Regions from separate parts of the Bradyrhizobium sp. SZCCHNR3119 genome, predicted to be linked through region 3. Evidence: predicted binding sites of a transcription regulator. Region 3 holds the regulator's gene; each other region holds the start of a gene.
The links. Region 3 encodes PhoB, which activates phosphate uptake and scavenging genes when phosphate is short. Its sites were predicted from a motif close to TGTCATNNANCTGTCAT; they were not measured.
Positions count from the first base shown of each region.

Region 1 (5,950 bases), 160 kb from region 3:
GCTCAAGAGCCGAAATCCTCCATCGCGGAAGTCTCTGAAGCTCTGAAGGAGACAGCCCATCGGGTTGCCGGCGCGATAGAAGCGGGCCGAAAGCCAGGGATGCCGCTGAGCATCTTGAGCAATATCGCGCGCGAAGCCCCTTTGGGTTCGCTGTTAGTCGCCTTCCTGCTGGGAGTTGCCATCGGCCGCCGGCGATAGCAGCCGGGGCCAGAAGCTCTCCGGTTGTCGAGATGGTTCGATTGAAATCAAACCGAATTCAAAGACGGCTGACGGACAACTGGCGCACTTAGGGGAGATCTTGCCGAGCCCCGTCACCCTGCTTGGACAGTGCCTTTGATTTGCTTCGCCGATCCGATGGCGCGGTCTTTGTCCAAAGGGGTCTCTTCCAATGCTCAGCCGCTTGAAAACAGCACGGTAAATCGCGCGCCCTGACCATCCGCGCCGCGACCGATCCGTAGCTCACCGCGGATCTGGTCGGTAAAGGATCGAACTATCTTCATTCCCAGCCCTTCGCCGGCGGCGGGGTCGAACCCCTCGGGCAAAGCCGGGCCATCATTGGAAACCGACAGCGCATAGCCATATTTCGGATCCGGCTCCAACTTGATGGCGATCCGGCCTTTGCCATACTTTGCCCCGTTCGTGATCAACTCGTTGGCGATAAAGCCAAGCGGAATAGCGGTGAAGGCAGGCAAATTGATCTCACTACCTTCGACGCGGATTTTTCCCAGGGAGGCGTCCGACGACGACATCGCAGAAAATTCGCGTCCAAGATCCTGAAGGAATTTCTTGAACTCGATTGTTCTCACACCATCGTAGGAATTTAGGCGATGGTGGATACGAGCAATCATGGAAACGCGATTAGCCGCCGCGGCCAATTGTGAGGCCGCTTCGGGATTGGTCGTATTGCGGCTCTGCAGCGCAAGAAGGCTGATGATCATCTGGAGATCGTTCAACAGGCGATGATCGGATTCCGCTTTCAGCAGTTCTTGTCTGTGAATCAACTCGTCCTGTTGAAGAAGTCGCGCCTCGGCTTTCGCAAGCGCCCTTCGCAATTGAACCGCCACAAGCCGGTCGCCCGTCGACTCCGCACGGGGCACATGTTGATCCGAGCGCTGAATAATCACCCCCGGAGGTAGATCGGGATCGCCTGACGGACGCTCATTATTCACGACATCGGCTCCCAATGAGCGGATCTTCTCATTGCACTCAACCACAAGGTGAATTTAGAGCCTTGCAAGAACGTCGAATTGATGCAAGTCAATTTCATCCGGCGCCCGGCCTTGCGAGCCCTGATGCTGTTGCGTCCCGTATTTCGCCCGAAACGCGCTTTTTTCAGCCGCCCGCCGATCAGCGCGCCAGCGATGCCTGCACCAATTCCGATGCCGTACCGCCGCTATAGCCGACGCGCCAAGCCCGACGAGCCACCGCGTGGTGGCAACAACGAGCGCAGAGGCATCGTCTTGGACGATCTGTTCATCACGGCATCTCCGAAACATTTTCGGGTAGCGCGGCCGCCTTCGGTGCAGCCGGCGTCTTCGGAAACGATGCGTAAGAATGATCCAGGAAAGATTGCGTCAATTGATTTAGCGCAACGTGAGCGAGTATCAATTGGACAAACTCAGTTTCGACGATCGGAGACGTTCGCGAAGCAGTGTCCTGCGCACGAGCGAGTGCCGATCTTTCTTTTGGTCCGCGGTGGCGCGCGCGTCGCTGCCACGGCCGCACGGGGGCTTCCATGCTTTCACTCATAATCGGGATCCTGATCATTTGCGTTGTCGGGGCAATTTGTTTCTGGGCCATCGACAAGTTCGTCAATGAATCCAGGCTGGCAGGTCTTCTCAAATTGCTGGTGGTGCTGATCTGCCTGGCCGCGATCCTTCAACGGCTGTTGCCTTTGGCGGGAATCAATTGGTTATAGCCGGCCCGCAATTTACCGCCGATCTACCGCGTGACGTATGCGGCACCCGTGGCCATCGCCTAGGCTGCGGGGCGCGAGGCGCGTCAGAAAAGTCCAGGCTCGACAGCGACCGTCCTTCATGAGCGCGACCGCCTTGAAGCCGAACGGTTGACCAGAAAGGCCGCTGAAAGCCCGTCGATCTAAGATGTGACAAGAACTTCTACAGACGTCCCGGCGAAAGCGCCGATGCTGCCGACGAAGCTGCCGGACACTGGGATCGTCTGCCGGATGTCGCGCGCGACCGCGACCGGGATCAAGTTGAAGCCGCCGAGGCTACGATTCGTCGGGTCGAATGTGATCCAGCCGGCTCCCGGTACGAAGACCTCCGCCCACGCATGGGTTGATCCCGCGCCGCTCGATCCGACGTTGTCCTGTTCCGGATTGTAAAGGTAGCCGGAGACGATTCTGGCTCCGAACCCGAGCATGCGTGCTGCTTCGGTGAACAGCACCGCGAGATCCCGGCATGACCCCCAGCCACGATTTAGGGATTCTACCGGCGTTTGGGTGCCCTCCTCCTCGCGGCTCTGGTACTGCACAGCTTCAGAAACGCCGACGCTGAGGTCCTTCAGCAGTGATAGCGTATCAGTCCGACTCCCTCGAACGAACATTTGTGCCCAATTTCGCAGGACCCCCGCCGTATCCGAGAACTGGGGGAGAGCCAGGGCGCCGAGATCGGTCCAATCGTCATCGGAATAGCGGAATGGATAAGACATGGCCGAGACGGCGATATCGAACACCGGCCATGCAACCGCATCGAGCTGAAGCTCTGCGGCGCTGGTGATCACCAGGCTGGAGGCCGTCATCTGAAACGTGGCCGTCGCGATTGCATTGCCGAACACATCGTGCGCCCAGGTCAAAGTCGCAGGCGGCGTCAGCGTGATGTTGCTCGAAATCAAACGAAGCTCGCGGCTCTCGCGCGGACGAAGCATCAAGCGGTGCGGCAGCAGGCGCACGTTTTCGTTGAATCGATAGGTCGTCGTGTGAAGAACCTTCAGGGTAATCAACGAAAGCTCCGATCGGGGCAGCCTTTGGGCCAGGCCCCTCATCCGGTGGCGCTCTCGGGAAGTATGGCCGAGTTGAACGTGCCACGCAAATGGCGATCCGGAGTCCGGACAGCCGAAACTGGGTGGACTTACGGACGAGGCACCGAGCAAGAACGTCGCGATTCATTCATGCGGCTATGTTGACGGCCGCCGAAGTGCAAGCACAACATCAGCTTCGCAGTGCGATCGTGATCCGACAGGCGTGACCTGACCGCCGGTCGGAGAGCTGCAAATATATGGACCACCTCGTGTCATCGCGCCGACGCTGGATGGTGAGGCGACCAGGAAGGAACGAACCATGAAGAACCGGCCAGCACGTCCGCAACATTTGAGTCGCCACAGATATCACGCGCTGCTGGTCCGGCTGCAGATCGAGCTCGTCAAGCTGCAGCGCTGCGTGATTGAGCGCGGCCAGCGTATCCTTGTCATCGTCGAAGGCCGCGATGCCGCCGGCAAGGATGGCACGATCAAGTCTATTGTCGAACATCTAAGCCCGCGTGATACCCGCGTCGTGGCGCTGGGGCCGCCAAGCAATCGGGAACGGTGTTCATGGTACTTCCAGCGTCACGTTTCGCACTTGCCAGCGGCGGGAGAGATCGTGCTGTTCAATCGCAGTTGGTACAACCGGGCCGGAGTCGAGCGTGTCATGGGGTTTTGCAGCAAGAAGGAAACCGAGGAATTCCTCGAGACCGTGCCGGCTTTCGAGGCGATGATCGAGCGTTCGGGTATCACCCTGCTCAAGTACTACCTTGATATTTCGAAACAGGAACAGAAGCGACGGCTTGCCGACCGCCAAAAAGACCCCCTGAAGCAATGGAAGATGAGCCCCGTCGATGCCAAGGCGCAGAAGTATTGGAAAGCCTATTCCGAGGCACGGGACAAGATGCTGGAGCGGACGCACACCGTCAGCTCGCCCTGGACCGTGGTCCGGGCCGGCGACAAGGAACATGCGCGACTTAATGTTATTCGCGATATGCTGTGGCGGCTGAATTATCCGGGAAAGCACCGTCGCCTCCACAGGCCGGATCCGGCGGTCGTTTTTCCCTACGACAAAGCCTGTTATGAGCGTGGCCTGATCGAGGCTTAAGGTGGCGTGGCTTGCCTTGATGCCTCAGTTTGCATCGAGCGAGATCGTGTCGCCTGCATTTTCGAGAGCGGAGCGGACGCTGTTGCGGCGGTCTTGCATTCACATGCACCGGCCGCTACCGGACGAAGGTCTCAAAGTTGCTCACCTTCCGATGCTCTCCTTGCTCATGATCAGCGTAGCGACAAGCCCCTCCTCCGACCAGTCGAATGCGATGGAGCCCCCAAGCTGGGCTGCCATGGTCCGCTGCATCAGGCTGCTTCCAAAGCCGTTGAGCATCGCGGGAGCCTTGAGAGGCGGACCGCCCCGCTCGGTCCAGGTCATGACGACTTCGTCGTCATGGGCATTGCACGACACGTCCAAAGTGCCCCTTGCCAGCGACAGCGAACCGTATTTCGCCGAGTTCGTTGCCAATTCGTGCAACACAAGTGCGAGCGTTGTACTCGACCTCTCGCCGACATTCATCTTCGGCACGGCAACGCGAATGCGGACGCTCGCTCCTCTTTCGTCGTAGGGCGCGAGCAAGACGGAGACGAGGTCGCCAAGAAGCGCTCCTTCGCTCTTCCTGCCCGGTCCCGGGCGAATGAGGTCCTGTGCACGTCCTAGGGCCATCAGCCGGCTTGTTAGCTCATGGGCCATGTCTTCTTTGGTTGCGGCCGAACGCGATGTAAATTGAGTAAGCGCGGTTGCGATGGTCAGAAGGTTCTTCACTCGATGGCTCATCTCCCCCGCCAGCAATTCGTTCGCTTCCTCGGCTTGCTTGCGTTGGGTGACGTCGAGAAAGATGCCAAACATAGTTCGATCGGCAATGTCCGCATCGTCACCTTGCCCGCGCGCGGAGATCCAACGAATGTCGCTGCCAAACAAGATACGAAAATCGATCTCGTAAGCGCCCACTATTGCGCGAGTAGCGGCAAACGCCGACCTGACCCGCTCCAGATCAGCAGGATGGATATTCCTGGACAAGATTTCGAATGTGATGTGTTTTTCGGTCTTCGAAACCGCCCACAGGTCGTAGGCGCGTTCGTCCATGGTAATGGCGTCCGTATCCACGTTCCAGGCCCACAAGGCCACGCCGGCAGCGTGGGTCGCAGCACGCAGGTGCTTTTCGTGCCAAACCGGCATCGACATGTTATCGGACGACATTCGGCTTTGCTTCCCTTGGTTGGACGACTGCTTCTGTCAGCCCAGCGCGGGCCTCCCGTTCACCTGTCCGCCGCAGCTTCGTCGATCGCAGCCGTGACGACGCCGGTCGCAGTCTGATGGACCATGTGGCCGGTTCGGGGAGCGCGGTAAAAGCTCCTCTGAGGAACGTTGCGTTGCAGGCGCGTGGATTGCTCGCCTCTGCCGCCAGGAAGTCCCGGTGCGCTTCTAAGCCGCCTGAGTGCCGGCTTGTGCGGAGATCGTTTTCGAGCATTTGTAACTATATCCCCCTGGAGTAGGTACCGCACCCATATTTCGGCCGAGCGGTCGCATTGGAGGACTCTGACGGTCGCGGCGCCAAAGCCCAAGCTCGGGCGTGGCCAATCCTGCAGCACGACCTCCGGAACCCTGCTTACAGTTTTGTGCGCGGCAAACCGGCCATCTCGACGCCCTCCTGGCACGCACACGAGGCACTTTCGCAACTTCATGGGGCCTGGAACCTGGCTTGGAGTCCGAAGTTCCGAACACAGTCACTGACGGACGCTATTAGGCATCGGGCGAGGCGGCACCTGGCCTGCTCTTGCGGACAGGTTGAAGTCCTGTCGGGCATCGGTAGGGACGCCGGACTGGGCTGTTGTTCGAGGAAGGGCTCGCTTACGACGGCGCGCGATTGCCGCAAGCCTTGATGCTGACGGTGATGACGGGATGACGACGCAAACGTCT
Region 1 covers NZ_JAUEUV010000001.1:2,232,565-2,238,514, forward strand. Annotated here, with positions in the region: gene QX034_RS10525 (hypothetical protein) at 1-198, shown strand, start outside; gene QX034_RS10530 (sensor histidine kinase) at 393-1,169, opposite strand; gene QX034_RS10535 (hypothetical protein) at 1,736-1,918, shown strand; gene QX034_RS10540 (transglutaminase family protein) at 2,098-2,961, opposite strand; gene ppk2 (polyphosphate kinase 2) at 3,299-4,087, shown strand; gene QX034_RS10550 (sensor histidine kinase) at 4,229-5,230, opposite strand.
Region 1: ppk2 (polyphosphate kinase 2) is a predicted target of PhoB. The motif match lies at 3,250-3,266, and genes of this name have one in related genera.

Region 2 (5,950 bases), 830 kb from region 3:
GCCGACGACCAAGGAAATCAACGACTTCATGAAGAAGTACGTGAAGGCGTCGATCTTCAAGAAGCGCTATGCCGACGTGTTCAAGGGCGACACCAACTGGCGCAAGATCAAGACGGTCGAGAGCGAGACCTACCGCTGGAACATGGGCTCGACCTATGTACAGAACCCGCCTTATTTCGAGGGCATGAAGAAGGAGCCGGAGCCGATCAAGGACGTGGTGGAAGCCCGCATCCTGGCGCTGTTCGGCGACAAGATCACCACCGACCACATCTCGCCGGCCGGTTCGATCAAGCTGACCTCGCCCGCCGGCAAATTCCTCAGCGAGCATCAGGTGCGCCCCGCGGACTTCAATCAGTACGGCACCCGCCGCGGCAATCACGAAGTCATGATGCGCGGCACCTTCGCCAATATCCGCATCAAGAACTTCATGCTCAAGGGCGCCGACGGCAGCATCCCCGAGGGCGGTCTCACCAAGCACTGGCCCGACGGCGAGCAGATGCCGATCTACGACGCTGCCATGAAGTACCAGGCCGAGGGCGTGCCGCTGGTGGTGTTCGCCGGCGCCGAATATGGCAACGGCTCGTCGCGCGATTGGGCCGCCAAGGGCACGCGGCTGCTCGGCGTCCGCGCCGTCATCTGCCAGAGCTTCGAGCGTATTCACCGCTCCAACCTGGTCGGCATGGGCGTACTGCCCTTGACCTTCCAGGAGGGTACATCCTGGCAGTCGCTCGGCCTGAAGGGTGACGAGAAGGTCACCATCAGGGGTCTGCAGGGCGATCTCAAGCCTCGCCAAACGCTCACCGCCGAGATCACCTCGGCTGAGGGGTCGACGCAGCAGGTCCCGCTGCTGTGCCGGATCGATACCCTCGACGAACTCGATTACTATCGAAACGGCGGCATTCTCCACTACGTGCTGCGCAAGCTCGCGGCGTGAGGGTGCGACAGATTGGCTCACTCTGAAGTGAGTGGCAGGTGATGCGGGAGGCGGCCTATGACATGGGCCGCCTCTTTTGTGTTCGGTATACCATCGTGCCTCGAGGCGATTTCGGGACGGTGTCAACGCGGCAAGGTGTGACGGGTAGTATGCGACCATGGCAGGGATGATGGGTGGTAGGACGTCTTGGTGGTCGGGCGCGGCGCTCGGGGTCTGTGCGATCATCGCCGTCATTCGACCGGCCCAAGCCGATCCTCGCGCGGTAGTTGAGCTTTTCACATCCCAAGGTTGTTCGTCCTGTCCGCCGGCGGACAAGGTGCTTGGCGAGTTGGCGCAGGATCCCACCGTCATCGCCATGAGCATGCCGATCGATTATTGGGATTATCTCGGCTGGAAGGACACCTTGGCCGATTCCCGGTTCTCAGCCCGCCAGCGGGCCTATTCGCGCATGCGCGGCGACCGCGAGGTCTACACGCCGCAGGCCGTCATCAACGGCTCGGTTCACGTCATCGGTAGCGATCGCGAGGCGATCGAAGGCGCGATCGAAGACACGATGCGCGGCGGCGCCGTAATGTCGGTGCCGGTCAGCCTGGTCCTTCAGGGCGATGAGTTGACCGTGAGCGTCGCGGCCGCAAAGGAGCAGGCTGCGCACAAGCGCGGCGAGGTGTGGCTCTGCTCGATCTCCAAGGCTATCCCGATCTCGATCAGCCGTGGCGAGAACACCGGCCGCGAGTTGACCTATTACAACGTCGTTCGCAATCTCTTGAAGGTCGGCGATTGGAATGGGACGCCGGGACACTGGAATGTGCCTATCGACAAGATCGCCCATGAGGGCGTGGATGGCGCCGTCGTCTACGTGCAGGACGGGACGCGAGACCGTCCCGGCCCCATGCTCGGCGCCGCCTATACCGAACTTCACTGACGTTTGATCCGATCCCACGTCCGGATTTGCACGCACGCTGAGGCGTTGGCGCTTCTCGCGGTCGGCGTTGCGACTGTCGTCGGTCGGAAAATCGCGAGTTCGGGTTCCGCTCAGCAGGTCTGCGCAACCATCTTCGATTCGAGGCCGCGCTGAGATCAAGACTCTGCCGGAGCTCTTCGCACCCGCAGCTCGCAACCAGCTCGCCCCCGCTAGATGCGAAGGTCGGACGCGGAGTAGGAATACCCCCAAAAGCAAAAGGACCAACTTTCGTCGGTCCTTCAATGGCATCCTTCGATGTCGGGAGGAGTGAATAGGCCCGATCCTGACGACCCCGGGGGGCTGGGGGCTGAGGAATCCGGAACCGAAAGGACCGGGCCAACGCACACGCAACGTTATGTTTGGTTGGAGGGGCGGACGCTTGGCGGAAGTGGGGCGTCATTATGATTCCGCTAACGATCCCGTGACGGACCCGCATTGCGTGCAGGCTGCACGACACAGGGCGGATCTGGCTCGCCAAGAATCACCAAGAATCGCCGGCGATCATCATGAGTGGCCCAGGGTCGCTTTGAGCGCCTTCGCGAGTCTCCTCAAGAGTCCCTTGCGGTCGTTGAGGGACGGCGCGATCATGTCATGCAGATGACAGGAGGACGCTCAATGAACCTCGTACCGGAGGATGCCGACCCGAGCGAGAACCGCGCGGCGGCCCGCAACGTCGCCGCGGCGATCCCGAATCGGGTGACGTTCAACCGCCTCGAACTCAACCGCATCTTGAATCTGTATGGCCGCATGGTCGCCGACGGCGTGTGGCGGGACTATTCGATCGATTTTCTACGCGACCGCGCGGTCTTTTCAGTGTTCCGGCGCGCCTCGGAAGTTCCCCTCTACCGGATCGAGAAGGACCCGCGGCTCGCCCGCAAGCAGGGCATGTACAGCGTGATCTCGGCCACGGGGCTGATCCTGCGCCGCGGCCACGAACTTGAGCGGGTTCTCCTGGTCATCGATCGCAAGCCGGCGCTGGTGTGACCGCGTCGGCCGCCACGCCGAGGCCGCTGGCCCGCGCACGTTCCGGAATGAGGGGCGGATTTTCAGGTTGCCGGCAGCGTATCGGCGCCTTGGCCAAGCTGGCGCTGCATCATCACCGTGTCGAGCCAGCGTCCGAATTTCAGTCCGACGTTCGGATGTGTGCCGATCATCTGGAAGCCGCATCGGGTGTGCAGGCCGATCGAGGCGGCGTTGGCCGAGTCGCCGATCACCGCGATCATCTGGCGGAAGCCGCGGGCCTCGCATTCCGAGATCAGCTGCTGCATCAGCCGCAAGCCGATCCCGCGCCGATGGCTTGCAGGATCGAGATAGACTGAATTCTCGACCGTGAAGCGGTAGGCCGGGCGCGGCCGATAGGCCCCCGCATAGGCGTAGCCGGCGATACGGCCATCCTGCACCGCGACCAAATAAGGAAAGCCGCCGTCGGTCAACGCACGGAAGCGACGCGTCATCTCAGGCAGATCCGGCGGCTCCAGTTCGAAGGTCGCTGTGCCTTCGCGCACGGCCTGCGCATAGATCGCGGTAATGGCGGCAAGGTCGGCCTCGCTCGTCGGCCGGATTTCGAGTTCTGACATGGACCGGAACCATATCAGGGGCCGGCCCACGTTCAACCGCCTTCCAACATGGCAGGTCTTCCCGGCAAGTCTTCCCGCCAGTTCTTCCATGGGCAAGTGTTCGATGGGGCGGTCTTCGTGCCCTTGATGGGGGCGCAGAGAGCTGCCCGAGGTCCAACAAAAAAAGCCCCGGCCAGAAGCCGGGGCTTTGAACAGGTTGGCCTTCGCCGTTGTTAGTCGCGCTGGCCGAGCAGCTGCAGAAGCAGCGTGAACAGGTTGATGAAGTTCAGGTACAGCGACAGCGCGCCGGTGATCGCTGCGCGCTCAGCGACGTCGCCGCCGGCCGAGGCATAGCCGTAGATGTACTCGTTCTTCAGCCGCTGCGTATCCCAGGCGGTGAGGCCGGCGAACACGAACACGCCGATGATCGACACAAAGAACTGCAGCGCGGAGCTCGCCAGGAACAGGTTGACGAGGCTTGCGATCACGATGCCGATCAGGCCCATGAACAGGAACGAGCCGAACCCGGTCATGTCACGCTTGGTGGTGTAGCCGTAGAGGCTCAGCGCGCCGAAGGTCGCCGCGGTGATGAAGAACACCCGCACGATCGAGGTGTGGGTGTACACCAGGAAGATCGACGACAGCGAAACACCCATCAGCGCCGAGAACACCCAGAACAGGATCTGCGCGGTCGACGGTGCCAAGCGGTTGATGCCGGCCGAGATGGCGAACACCATCGCCAAGGGCGCGAGGATGAACAGCCACTTCAGCGGGCTCACGAACATCGCGTAGCCGAACTGGGTCAGGTAGGCGTTTCCGAAGCGGAAGACGCCGGCCGCCGGATCACCGGTCACGGCCGCCATGTAGACGCCGAGCGCGGCCAAGCCGGTGATGGCGAGGCCAATGCTCATGTAATTGTAGATGCGCAGCATATAGGCGCGCAGACCGGCATCGACGGTCGCGGCATCGGCGCGCCCGGCGACCCGGCCGAAGGGAGAAGCGTAATTGCGGTTTAGATCCGACATGGTCGAATTCCCGTTGTTTGTCCGGCGGTCCGTTTGTGGGCCCGTTCCGCCAGCTCTCGAAACCCTATCTCAGATGTCCCTCGCTCCCGACATTAAATTTCCGTCATCGGCAAATTTACGTCCGGGGGCGGACTCTGAACCCATCATTCAAGTGGGAAACTAGCATATTCGATGCAAGCTTCCACGCGCGGCCGAATGTCGCTCCGCACGTGTTTTTGGCCTTACATCGCGTTAACCGTGCGGCAGAGCGCCGCAATTTCATAAATTCCTCAGGACGGAGGCCGGTTTCTGGTTGAGCGCCAAAAGGGTGCCGACCAGCCCCAATCCGACGGTTACGACCAGGGCTGCCAAAACCACCCAGGCGGCGCTGCCGGCCTGCCAGACAAAACTCAAGGTCATCAGCCGTGTCACGATCAGCCAGGCTGCCACCGAACCGGCGATGACCCCGAATACTGCCGTGGCCAGGCCGATCAACAGATATTCCAACCCATAGGCGCCAAGCAGACGCAGCCGCGTCGCGCCCAGGGTCTTCAGGATCACCGCGTCGTAGACACGATGGCGATGGCCGGCAGCCAATGCACCGCCCAATACCAGAATTGCGGAGATCAATGTGACAGCGCTCGCGCCGCGGATCGCCAACGCCAGGTTGGACACCACCGCGCCGATCGTCTCCATCACTTCCCGCACCCGCACGCTGGTCACCATCGGAAAGGCATCCGCCACCTTCTTGATGACCTGCGCATCGTCGGTGACGTCGGCCCGCGCCTCGGTCAGGGTCGCCACATGGGTGTGTGGCGCGCCCTTGAAGGCGCCAGGCGAGAACACCAGGACGAAATTGATGCCGAGCCCCTGCCAGTCGATGTTGCGCATGTTGCCGATATGAGCGGTGATGTCCCGTCCCAGCACATTGACCACGATCTCGTCGCCGACCTTCAGCCCCATGCCGTCGGCGATCCGTTTCTCGATCGAGACCAGCGGTGGGCCATTGTATTCGGCGCCCCACCATTGGCCTTCGACCACTTTGGAGCCTTTCGGCACCTCGCCCGTATAGGTCAGGCCGCGGTCGCTCTGCAGCACCCATTCGGCGTCCGGCGAAGCTTTGATGTCTTCGGCGCGGACGCCGCGCGCGGAAACGATGCGCCCGCGCAGCATCGGCACCTCCTCGACTTTCGAGTTCGGGGCCAGCTGCTTGAGAAACGTGCCGAAGCGATCGGCTTCGGTCGAAGGGATATCGATGAAGAAGAACGAGGGCGCTTGCTCGGGCAGCTGCGCCAGGAATTGCCGGCGCAGGTTGCCGTCGATCTGAGTGATCGTCACCAGCACCGCCAGTCCAAGGCCGAGCGACAGCACCACCGATGGGGTCAGGGCACCGGGACGATAAATGTTGGTGATCGCGAGCCGGACCAGGGGCAACCGGCTGCGAGGCAGACGGCGGGCGGTCGCCATCACCAGCGCTGCGACGCCGCGCAGCAGC
Region 2 covers NZ_JAUEUV010000001.1:2,905,440-2,911,389, forward strand. Annotated here, with positions in the region: gene acnA (aconitate hydratase AcnA) at 1-934, shown strand, start outside; gene QX034_RS13590 (DUF1223 domain-containing protein) at 1,092-1,856, shown strand; gene QX034_RS13595 (DUF2794 domain-containing protein) at 2,511-2,879, shown strand; gene QX034_RS13600 (GNAT family N-acetyltransferase) at 2,942-3,562, opposite strand; gene QX034_RS13605 (Bax inhibitor-1/YccA family protein) at 3,685-4,476, opposite strand; gene QX034_RS13610 (ABC transporter permease) at 4,735-5,950, opposite strand, start outside.
Region 2: QX034_RS13595 (DUF2794 domain-containing protein) is a predicted target of PhoB. The motif match lies at 2,482-2,498, and genes of this name have one in related genera.

Region 3 (5,950 bases):
CCGAGCTCAGTGCACCCTCTCCCCTTGTGGGAGAGGGTGGCGCGATGACGCGCAGCGACAGCGCGCCGGGTGAGGGGTCTTTCACGCCGCGCCGAGCCTTGCGAGAATATCTTCCATGACAGCCGTTCGACGCTGCAGCACATCATTGTTCCAATACCGCGCAACAGCGAACCCCTCGAGCGCGAGTACATGATCTCTTGCGACGTCAGTCGCCGATGACGCGTGCTGGCTTCCATCGATCTCGATCACGAGCCGCCGTTCGAAACAGACGAAATCCAGAATATACTGCTTGAACGGGCGGCTCGTGATGAATCGCGGCGCACCTACGGCGAGATCGTTCGTCAGCTCGTGGAGCGGCCTTAAGCTCCCGCCCCAAAGCACCAGGCCAGAATGCCCTTCTGGGCATGCAGGCGGTTTTCGGCCTCGTCGAACACCACCGATTGCGGGCCGTCGATCACCTCGTCGGTGACCTCCTCGCCGCGATGGGCGGGCAGACAGTGCATGAAGATCGCGTCCTGCTTTGCCAGCGACATCAGCTTGGAATTGACCTGATAGGGCTTGAGCAGATTGTGGCGATGCTCGCCGTCCTTGTCGCCCATCGACACCCAAGTATCGGTGACGACGCAATCAGCGCCCGCAACCGCCTCTTCCGGATCATGGCCAAGGCGAATATCCGCGTTCGTGGCGCGGATGAAATCCTTCATCACCTTGCCCGGCGCGAGCTGCGGCGGGGTCGCGACATTGAGCCTGAAGTTGAAGCGCTCCGCGGCGTGGGCCCAGGAGGCCAAAACGTTGTTGTCGTCGCCGCTCCAGGCCACGGTACGGCCCTCGATGGACCCGCGGTGCTCCTCGAACGTCATCACGTCGGCCATCACCTGGCAGGGATGCGAGCGCCGCGTCAGCCCGTTGATGACGGGCACGGTGGCATACTCCGCGAGCTCGAGCAGCGCATCGTGGCTCAGGATCCGTATCATGATGGCATCGACATAACGCGACAGCACGCGCGCGGTGTCGGCGATGGTCTCGCCGCGGCCGAGCTGCATTTCGGCGCCGGTCAGCATGATCGACTCGCCGCCGAGCTGGCGCATGCCGACGTCGAAGGAGACGCGGGTGCGCGTCGAGGGCTTCTCGAAGATCATCGCCAACACCTTGCCCTCGAGCGGCTTCTTCGCCGGCTCGTGCGCCTTCAGCTTCTTCTTCATGTCGCTGGACAGCGCGAGCATGGAGCGCAGCTCGGGTAGCGGAACCTCAGATATGTCGAGGAAATGACGGGGGGTCTTACTCATGACGCGGCTGCCTGCTTCGACTGACCGCTCGATAGCGCCGTACAGGCGCGATCGAGCCGCTGCACCGACTCTTCGATCTCGGTTTCGTTGACGATCAAGGGCGGCAGGAAGCGCACCACGTTGTCGCCGGCGCCGACGGTCAACAGCTTCTCGTCGCGGAGCGCCGCGATCAGATCGGCCGACGGAACCACGGCCTTGATGCCGATCAAGAGACCTTCGCCGCGGACCTCGGAGATCACCTCCGGGTGGCGATCGATCACGGCGGCGAGCTTCTGCTTGAGCAGCAGCGACATCTTGCGCGCGTGCTCGAAGAAGCCCGGCGCCAGCATCACGTCCAGCACCGCATTGGCCGCGGCCACCGCCAGCGGGTTGCCGCCGAAGGTCGAACCATGCGAGCCCGCCGTCATGCCGGCCGCAGCATCGGCCGTGGCGAGGCACGCGCCGATCGGGAAACCGCCGCCGAGCGCTTTCGCCAGCGACATCACGTCGGGCTCGACCCCGAGCCAGCGATGCGCGAACAGCTCGCCGGTGCGGCCCATGCCAGTCTGCACCTCGTCGAACACGAGCAGCAGGCCGTGCGCGTTGCAGAGCTCGCGCAGGGCCTTGTAGAAGCCCAGCGGCGCGGTGCGCACGCCACCCTCACCTTGCACCGGCTCGATCAAGATGCCCGCGGTGTGCGGGCCGATCGCCTTCTTCACCGCTTCGAGATCGCCGAGCGGGACTTGGTCGAAACCATCCATCGGCGGGCCGAAGCCGTCGAGATATTTGGCCGAGCCGGTGGCCGCGAGCGTCGCCAGCGTGCGGCCGTGGAACGCGCCCTCGAACGTAACGATGCGGTAACGTTCCGGATGCCCCTTGGCGGCGTGATGCTTGCGCGTGATCTTGATCGCGCATTCCATCGCTTCGGCGCCGGAATTGGCGAAGAACACGTAGTCGGCGAAGCTCTGCTCGCACAGCCGCGCCGCAAGCCGCTCGCCGTCCGGGCTCTTGAACAGGTTCGACATGTGCCAGAGCTTGGTCGCCTGCTCCTGCAGCGCCTTCACCAAATGCGGATGCGCGTGACCCAGCGCATTCACGGCGACGCCGGAGGTGAAGTCGAGATAGCGCTCGCCATTGGTCGCGATCAGCCAGGCGCCCTCGCCGCGCTCGAAGGCGAGATCGATCCGGGCAAATACGGGGAGCAGATGCGACGCGACGTCCGTCATGGCTGATCACTTGAGCTGACGGGCCGGTCAAGACGCGCACGAGGAGGCGCAAAGCAGCGCCATCGCGCACCCGGGACCCGGCCCTGGAAAACAAAATGTGCCGCCTTTTCAAGGCGGCACGGACAACTATTGTATGCGCAGGACGTTCGCTGTCAACACGCGTGAGCCAGCCGCCTCAGCGCGGAACAGGTGGGGTTTCCGGTCGATGACAGTGCTAAGCGTTCCCGGTCCACATCGACGGAAGGTGTGGACGGTGGCCCCCGACTCTTGCGCGGGAGTCACGGCATATTGTAGCGTTTTTCGCATCGAGTACGACATCTCGTGCAGCAGGTCTGATCCTTAAGAGTTCGGTGGTTCGGCGTACACGTCCGGGCGCGCATCTCGCGCCCGGCGAGGGCTAAGGGATTCTGCGAGCAGGGATTTTCGTGAGTTTGGCACCGCAGCGCTGTCCCGAAACTGGCCAGCGAAACGCGAAGGGAAAGGTGCGATGACGGTATTGACCTGGTCGGACGATCGCGTCGAGCAGTTGAAAAAGCTCTGGGAGGCCGGACTGTCGGCCAGCCAGATCGCAGCGGAGCTCGGAAATGTGACGCGCAACGCCGTGATCGGCAAGGTCCACAGGCTCGGCCTCTCCGGTCGCGCCAAGAGCCCTGCCGCCGCCGCTCCGCGTCAGCGCAAGGCGCGCCCCGCTCAGCCGATGATGCGGGTGGCCCGCCCGGTGGCGCGCGGCAATACCGCGCTCGCCCAGGTGTTCGAGGTCGAGACGGAGCCCGATCCGATCACCTTCGACAATGTGGTGCCGATGAACCAGCGGCTGTCGCTGCTCGAGCTCCGCGAAGGCACCTGCCACTGGCCGGTCGGCGATCCCGCCAGCGCGGACTTCTTCTTCTGCGGCGGCAAGGCGCTGAACGGCCTGCCCTATTGCGCGCAGCATTCGCGCATCGCCTATCAGCCCGCGGCCGATCGCCGTCGTCACCCCGGCAAGAGCCCGGCACGCTGATCTGTTGCGCATCTTGGACGCGCTGTTAGCTCAGCCATCAGCTGTCGTCCCCGCGAACGCGGGGACCCATAACCACCGGCGGGCGTGGTTATGATGGATGTTAGCTACAGCTGCAGCTCTATCATCAGCATTTGCGGTTATGGGTACCGGCGTTCGCCGGGATGACGGCGGCGCACGTTGCAAGCGCGCTTGTCATGACAAAAAAGGCGGAGCCGAAGCTCCGCCTTTGATCGGGCGCTGTTTGTCGCCGCGCGATCGCCCTCAGCTCACGATTCCGCCTTCGCAAAGCGGTCGTCGAGCGCATAGCCCGCGCCACGCACGGTGCGGATCGGATCCTGTTCGCGTCCCGGATTGAGCAGCTTGCGCAAGCGTCCGATGTGCACGTCCACCGTACGCTCGTCGATGTAGATGTCGCGGCCCCAGACGCTGTCGAGCAGCTGCTCGCGGCTGAACACGCGGCCCGGATGTTCCAGGAAGAACTCAAGCAGCCGATATTCGGTCGGCCCGAGATCGATCGGCCGGCCGGAGCGGGCGACGCGGCGCTTCTCGCGATCGAGCTCGATGTCGCCATAGGCGAGCACGGTGGCGAGCCGCTCGGGGCTCGCGCGGCGGAGCAGACCCTTCACGCGGGCCAACAGCTCGGGCACCGAGAACGGCTTGACGATGTAATCGTCCGCCCCGGTGGCGAGCCCGCGGACCCGCTCGCTCTCCTCGCCGCGCGCCGTCAGCATGATGATCGGCAGCTGCTTGGTCTCGGGCCGGGCGCGCAGGCGCCGGCACAGCTCGATGCCGGACAGGCCCGGCAGCATCCAGTCCAGCACCACGAGATCGGGCACCCGTTCCTTCAGTCGCGTGTCGGCGTCGTCGCCGCGCGCAACCGTCTCGACCTCGTAACCTTCGGTCTCGAGATTGTAGCGCAGCAGCGTCGTCAGCGCTTCCTCGTCTTCCACAACCAGAATGCGCGCACTCATCGCTCAGCTTCTCTCTCAGTTTCCGGGGGCGGTGGCCGCGAAGGACGTCATGTCGCCCTTCGGACGCTTGTCGATCATCGGCTGGCCTTCGATCATGTAGAACACGGTTTCCGCGATGTTGGTCGCATGATCGCCGATCCGTTCGATGTTCTTGGCGCAGAACATCAGGTGAATGCAGAACGAGATGTTGCGGGGATCTTCCATCATGTAGGTGAGCAGCTCGCGGAACAGCGAGGTGCAGATGGCGTCGACCTCCTCGTCGCCCTTCCACACCGTCATCGCCGCCGGCAGATCGTGGGCGGCATAGGCGTCGAGCACCGACTTGACCTGCGACTGCACCAGGTCGGTCATGTGCTCCAAACCGCGGATCAGCTTCAAGGGATGGAAATCGCTCTCCAGCGCGGCGACGCGCTTGCCGATGTTCTTGGCGAGGTCGCCGATCCGCTCGAGGTCGGTCGCAACCCGCATCGCGCCGACGATCTCGCGCAGGTCCACCGCCATCGGCTGCCGGCGGGCGATGGTGAGCACCGCGCGCTCCTCGATCAGCCGCTGCAGACTGTCGATCTCGGCGTCCGTCTGGATCACCCGCTCGCCGAGCGCGACGTCGCGCCGCACCAGCGCGTCGACGGAATCCACGATCAGCCGCTCGGCCAAGCCGCCCATCTCCGCGACCAGCCGCGTCAGCTCCTGCAGGTCACTGTCAAACGCCTTGACGGTATGTTCACTGGCCATGTCTGTCTCCTCGGCAATGCCGTCGTAGTCCGGCGCGTCAATTCGGGTCTCGCTGCCTCAGCCAACTGCCCCTTGCCGACCGATGCAAGGGGTCCGTTTCCGGCATCAGCCGAAGCGGCCGGTGATGTAGTCCTGGGTCCGCCGATCGCTCGGCGAGGTGAAGATCTTGCTGGTATCGTCGAACTCGATCAGCTCGCCGAGATACATGAAGGCGGTCTTGTCGGAGACGCGGGCCGCCTGCTGCATGTTGTGGGTCACGATCGCGATCGTGTAGTTGTCCGACAGCTCCTGGATCAACTCCTCGACCTTGGCGGTCGAGATCGGATCGAGCGCCGAGCACGGCTCGTCGAACAGGATCACCTCGGGACGCACCGCAACGGTGCGGGCAATACAGAGACGCTGTTGCTGGCCGCCGGAAAGGCTCAGGCCCGAGGCGTTGAGCTTGTCCTTGACCTCGTTCCACAGCGCGCCGCCGCGCAACGCCTTCTCGACCCGGTCATCCATCTCGGATTTGGAGATCTTCTCATACAGGCGGATGCCGAAGGCGATGTTCTCGTAGATCGTCATCGGGAACGGCGTCGGCTTCTGGAACACCATGCCGACGCGCGCACGCAAGAGGTTCAGGTCGAGCTTGGGGTCGAGGATGTTGGTGTTGTCCAGCATCAGCTGGCCTTCGGCGCGCTGGCCCGGATACAGATCATACATCCGGTTGAAGATGCGCAGCAGCGTGGACTTGCCGCAGCCGGACGGTCCGAT
Region 3 covers NZ_JAUEUV010000001.1:2,075,329-2,081,278, forward strand. Annotated here, with positions in the region: gene QX034_RS09820 (DUF559 domain-containing protein) at 82-282, opposite strand; gene QX034_RS09825 (hypothetical protein) at 223-363, shown strand; gene argF (ornithine carbamoyltransferase) at 360-1,286, opposite strand; gene QX034_RS09835 (aspartate aminotransferase family protein) at 1,283-2,491, opposite strand; gene QX034_RS09840 (GcrA family cell cycle regulator) at 2,979-3,491, shown strand; gene phoB (phosphate regulon transcriptional regulator PhoB) at 3,758-4,462, opposite strand; gene phoU (phosphate signaling complex protein PhoU) at 4,478-5,194, opposite strand; gene pstB (phosphate ABC transporter ATP-binding protein PstB) at 5,300-5,950, opposite strand, start outside.

Region 4 (5,950 bases), 1.2 Mb from region 3:
ATCCCGTCGTCTTGCGGGCAGCGAGATCAGCGTGGGCCCTGGCCGCATCCTTGAGCGGGTAGGTTTGATGAACTTCGATTTTCACCGCACCGGACTGGAAGACGTCGAACAGTTCCTTGGCCATTGCGACCAGATTGTCGCGCTTTGCTGCGTAGGTGAACAAGGTCGGCCTGGTCACGAACAATGAGCCCTTCTGCGCCAGCAGGCCAAGGTTGAGCGGCTCGACCGCGCCGGAGGATTGGCCGAACAAGACCGCAACGCCGAGCGGTGCCAGGCAGTCCAGCGATTTCAGGAAGGTGTCCTTGCCGACGGAATCATAGACGACCGGCACTTTCTTGCCGCCGGTGATCTCATCCACCCGCTTCACGAAGTCCTCGCGGGTGTAGACGATCGTATGTCCGCAGCCATGCGCCTGGGCCAGGCTGGCCTTGTCATCGCTCGAGACCGTACCGATGACGGTTGCGCCGAGATGTTTGGCCCACTGGCTGAGGATCAAGCCTACCCCACCCGCCGCGGCGTGCAGCAGGATGGTGTCCCCCGCCTTCACGCGATAGGTCTGCCGGATCAAATACTGCACGGTGAGACCCTTGAGCATCATGGCCGCCGCCGTCTTGTCGTCGATCGCATCGGGCAGCTTGAGCAGGCTGGCGGCTGGGATCAGCCGTGCTTCGGCATAGGCCCCGAGCGGAGATGAACCGTAAGCGACACGATCGCCGGCCTTAACGTCAGTGACGCCTTCTCCCACCGCCTCGACCACGCCTGCGGCCTCGCTGCCGAGGCCGCTCGGCAACTGAGCGGGATAAAGGCCGGAGCGGTTGTAGATGTCGACGAAATTGAGCCCGACCGCCGTGTGGCGGATGCGTGCCTCACCCGGACCGGGCTTGCCGACCTCGACCTCCTCCCATTGAAGCACCTCGGGTCCGCCTGCTTGATGAAATCGGATGGCATGCGTCATGCGTTACTCCCTTCGAGTTAATCCTGTATCAGCCGACGTTCGCAGTTGCGGTACGACGCTGCCAGTCGTGCGGATCGGTCCCGATCCGCACGTTTGAGCTTGGCTGTCGATCCGCGGCTTACCTGGAGGAACCGGCCAGAGGGCAGCGCGTTTTCCGCCCGATATTGAGAGGCGAAGCCATGCTTCCGAAGAAACGCCGAACATTGCCGAGGCCAGCCATTTTGCTCGAACTTGTCTGTCATGCCCTGATGGGAACGGCGCTCGGATTGAGCGTCAGGCTTCTGCTGACATTCGTGGACAACTTCGGCATTGCCCGCCTGATCGCGCATAGCTCTACGCCTCATCAGACCTTCGCAATCCTGATCGGCATGGTCACCCTCCCCTTTTCCGTCGGCGCAACTCTGACCGGCTTCGTGTTCACCATGATGGAGGAGCGCTGAGCTTTGCAAGACGTCTTGTGTCTCAGTAGATGCTGATCTCGATCGGCTGCTCCGACGCGATTCGCTTAAGGCGGTCGGCGTAAGACTTCAGCAGTTCAACTCTCTCACTTTGCTCGAGCCGGACCGGAGCGTATACGATCTGCGGCGCGAGCAGGCGAAGCCATGGTTCTCGGACGCGTATAGTTCTTCCGTCTGTTGCTTGTAGTAAGCCGGATCTTTGACGGTAAGAAAGTTATGCCGGCCCGATGCGGCGTCAAACCGCATCGCATAGAGATCCGATGTTCTGACCTCATGTCCTTGGGCGCTCAGCGCCTCCATCGCCGCCCGATACATCGCACCATTGAAGCTCTGATGCTCGGGATGAGCGAGTACGATGAACGCCTTCATTGTCTCTCCCGCACCAATGTCTGCTCCAACCGCGGCGCGCTCCCGGCGCTGATTGGAACCGGCCAACGACCCGGATGTTACCTGAAGGTCACAGCCGCGCACAATCCGCCGCTGTTCCTTATCCGTTCGGAACAGTTGATCAGGAATTTTGCACCCGCTCAGTAGAATGGGCGGGAGTTGGGGCGCGCCACTTTCGAAGGAAGCGAAAATGCCAGCCTATATCAGACATGGCGACGAGCAAGGATTGGCTCCGATTGTCTGCCCCGGTTGTCTCGGAATTTTGCCGATGCTTGTCCGTGAGATCGAACCGCATTGGAATTCGGCCAGGATCGACCTGGTCTACGAATGCGCCGATTGCGGAGCCGAGGTCAGGCACAGCGTGCACCGGCCCGCTTTACGTCACTGACATAAAACTCAAGTCAGGAAGCGCAGCCTTCGCCGGCAGTGCGCGTGCGACAAGCGTTAGTCTTCGTCGCGATGAATACGCGGATCTTTTTGAAGGCACACCATTCGACGCCTCAGTGCTCCGATTCCGAAGTCGGCGTCATGCCGCGGCAATCTCGCTTGCGGGCTTCGGAATCGACGAGCGCCAGTAAGTCAGATGGATCTCACCTAATGCGTCGGCTGGTGCACGTCGCTCCAGTTCAGATTGCACTCACGGAAGTGAAGCGCGATCTCCTCTAACGCCCGCCTCTCCCACTCCTCCGCTTGCGCCAGCCAAAACATACGCCGCTGAACGTCCAATGCCGCACGCTCGCGGCAGAAATGCTCCTGATTGCGGATTTCCACGAGTCTGTTCATGCCTCACTCCCGAGAGGTACGAAACCAGCGCCATGCATCTTTTAGCAGACCACGCCCCTTTGGTCACGGCATCGTGCTGAGACGGAATCTTCCGGTTCCAAAGCCCATCGCAACGCACCAGAATGCATGATGGATGTCCGCCTATACGCGCCTGACGTAGCAATGAAAGCCGCCATAGATCCCGGAGCGGTCCAGTTCAGCGCCAAGCGCGCTTCGCTCTTCGTCGCGATGCCATCGGTTCCTGAGTGCCGCGGACCCAATGGCATCCAGAGGGGACACGCTGCCCGCGGTGCGAAATACGATGCGCACGCGCTCGCTCCCCGCCCGATCTATAGAGGTCCACAAGGCCTGGATCTCGTCAGCGTCCATCGAGTCCTGCGCATCCAACAGTAAGACAGCGTCGACCTCACGCGCCGGCAAGCTGTCCAGAAGCTGCGCGATATTGCCTTGAACAGGGATGATCACGCCGACACCGTTGCGCATCCGAGCGAAATGGCAACGCTGCAAATATGGCGGCAGGCAGCGGTCGTCGGCGCCAGTGTAGGCGCGGCGTAGCGCCTGCCAGGCAAAGTAGTTAGCCGTCTCTGAGCTACCCTCGAGCAAGCGCCGCAACCGCTGGTAAAGCACGCTATCGAGCGGCGCTTCCGCTTTCAGGAGCGCCCGCTGTCGCGGCGAAATACCGAGACCGAACAGAAAAATCCGGACGTCCATCATGAGCCGCAGCGGCATCGAATGAAACAGGCGATCAAGGCGCGCCATCGCTTCAAGCCGCTCCGGAGAATCCACCGCCCCCCTCAGCAGGGCATCGAGATCAATCCCAAGAACGCGTGCAATCAGATGAGCCAAACCGATCGCGCGACCCAACAGTCCGTGGCGGTAGAGACCGTCGGTGAAATAGGTGTATCGCTGCCGCCCGAGAACATTGCGACCGTCCCAATAGCTCCGCGCATGCCCATCGAGGAGCGGACGTAGTTTCCGGATGTAGCGGGCTGCATTCGCGGGCGAGGCTGCGTCACCAAAGAATTCCCAGAACTCGTTGTAGCCGGCGAACGCACGCACGCCCGCAAGCCTCAATTTGAGCAGCGCGAGCTGGGCCTCATTGCGATCGACAGCATAAATCTGCGCCGGCTGCGCGGTGAGATAGGAGAGCACGTTGCAACCGCCAGAGGACATTGCCACGATCGTGGACCCCAGCGGCAATTGCAACGCCGCGAGGTCCGCTTGCGGATCGTCCCAGCTTTGGGTGTGCATCAAACGTTGTAGTGAGAACGCGAGCGCCCTGTTCCAGAGCGTCATCGCATTCTCATGCCTGCTGCCGCGTGCCGTCCCGGCGATCAGTTGCGTCGTCATCCATGCCTCGGCTCACCGATTCGGCAATGGTAGCGCGGACGCAATGCAGTTATGCGACAGACGGACTACATCCTTTCGTACGCACGTCTTGAAAAAGTCGCGCAGAAAACGCGATCAATCGTCCGATCTCAGGACAGTGCGACGACCGCGGCGCAAGGTTCGCCACCCCTCCACACTGCCGAACAATGCCAGTGCGATCACAAACGGCAATAAATGGTAAAGAATCCGGAAGATCAGCAGCACCGCAAGCACGGGATCCTTATCGTCACTTCCGAGGCCGAGCAGAATTGTCGCATCGAACATCCCGATGCCGGCCGGCGCATGACTGGCGAAGCCCAGTAACGTGGCCGCGATGAACACGGCCATCAACCGCGAGACCTCGATATCGAGCTCCGCCGGGATCAAGACGTACATGGCGAGCGCGGCGGTGCTCAAATCAAACAGGCCTATCAGGATCTGCAGCAGGACCAGGGGCCCGGACGGAAGCCTTACCGGCCAGCGCTTGCTGCGCCGTCCAGGCCAGCTCCAAACCACGAAGCCAAACACTCCGGCGAGCAATGCTGCTGCGACCAACCGATTCAACGCCGGCGGCCAATACTCAACCCAGCCGAAGGCATCGGGATCGATCATCAGGCTGAGTCCCAGGGCCGTCAGATTGCCGAGCCAGAAAGTGAGGCCGGTCAGAAAGCTGATATTCGCGATGTCGATCGCACCAAGCTTGTAGCGGGAATAGATTCGATAGCGGATGACGGGAGCGATCAAAGCGACGGCCCCAATACCATGGGCGATCGGATAGCTCGTAAAGCTTGCAAGTGCCGCCATGCGGAACGGAATATCACCTCGGCCGATCGTGCGAAGCGCGAGCAGGTCGTAAAGCGTCAGGCTCGCGTAGGACAAGATGATGAGCGCCAGGGCCAGTGCGATCAGCCGGATGTCCGTATTCTCAGCGATCGTCAGCGCGTGGGCTATATCCAGCTTCTTGACGGCGCGGGTGAGCGCATAGATCGCAGCGACGGCAACGATCACACTGACCGCGAGGCCACCAAGACCTCGGAGCCAGGCCTTGCGGCTCAACGCCGCCTCGGGTTGATCGTCGGGCAGGACGGCGAGCCTATGAGGTCCTGGCGGCGCGGATGCACCAGCCGATTCGGGTCGATTCATGGCGCCCTTTGACACGCTGATGTGACAGTTAATTTACCGTTGCAGACGTTTGTCCGCATACCCTCTTCCGTACGCGACCATCGACGCTCCGTGGCGGGACATCGTTCCTCATCCAATGCGACATTGCGGCGCGGTTGATCATTTGAATTTGAACTAAGCACTGCAGCATCAACCCATATTGAACAGACCAGTGCAAATCCCTGTGCATGATGGTCGCATCTTCGTCATGCGGGCTCGGTAAGAGGCCGCACGACAATCGCCATTCGAGGCAACATGAACGCGGAATTCGACCACGACCTGACGCAGGACCAATGGGAGACGCTCAAGACGCTGCGTCTTCCCGCGCGCGAACGCCGCAAGGTCAACAGCTTCATCGTCCATCAGCTCGAAGCTGCGGGGCTCGTCGCGAGCGTCGATGGTACGCCCTTGCTCACGCACGCCGGCCGAAAGGTGCTGATCCGAGGCTCATCGCGGCTCCTCGACGTTGCGGCCTGAGAAGGCTTCGACAACGACCAGGCCGTTACCACAAGCTATGCCGGGCGCGTTCCGGCCACTCCTGGTCATACTGCTCGGCATCGACCTCATTCGCGCTCATGGCAGCCAGAATCTGGCCGGGGGTCGGGAGCTCTCTTGGGTCGACGCGCTTGTTCGGGTTCCACAAATCGGAACGAACGATCGCACGTGCGCACTGAAAATAGACCTCCTCGACAGCCATGACGAGAACGCTGCGCGGCGTTTTGCCATCCATCTCGAAGGAGGCGAGCAGCGCCGTATCTGCCGACAATTGTGCGCGGCCGTTGACACGCAAGGTATTGCCGGATCCCGGGATCAGGAACAGCAAGGCGATCCGCGGATC
Region 4 covers NZ_JAUEUV010000001.1:897,732-903,681, forward strand. Annotated here, with positions in the region: gene QX034_RS04190 (quinone oxidoreductase) at 1-955, opposite strand, end outside; gene QX034_RS04195 (hypothetical protein) at 1,177-1,395, shown strand; gene QX034_RS04200 (NAD(P)H-dependent oxidoreductase) at 1,483-1,782, opposite strand; gene QX034_RS04205 (hypothetical protein) at 2,395-2,583, opposite strand; gene QX034_RS04210 (BtaA family protein) at 2,725-3,933, opposite strand; gene QX034_RS04215 (YbhN family protein) at 4,048-4,956, opposite strand; gene QX034_RS04220 (hypothetical protein) at 5,368-5,589, shown strand; gene QX034_RS04225 (pyridoxamine 5'-phosphate oxidase family protein) at 5,615-5,950, opposite strand, start outside.
Region 4: QX034_RS04210 (BtaA family protein) is a predicted target of PhoB. The motif match lies at 3,987-4,003, and genes of this name have one in related genera.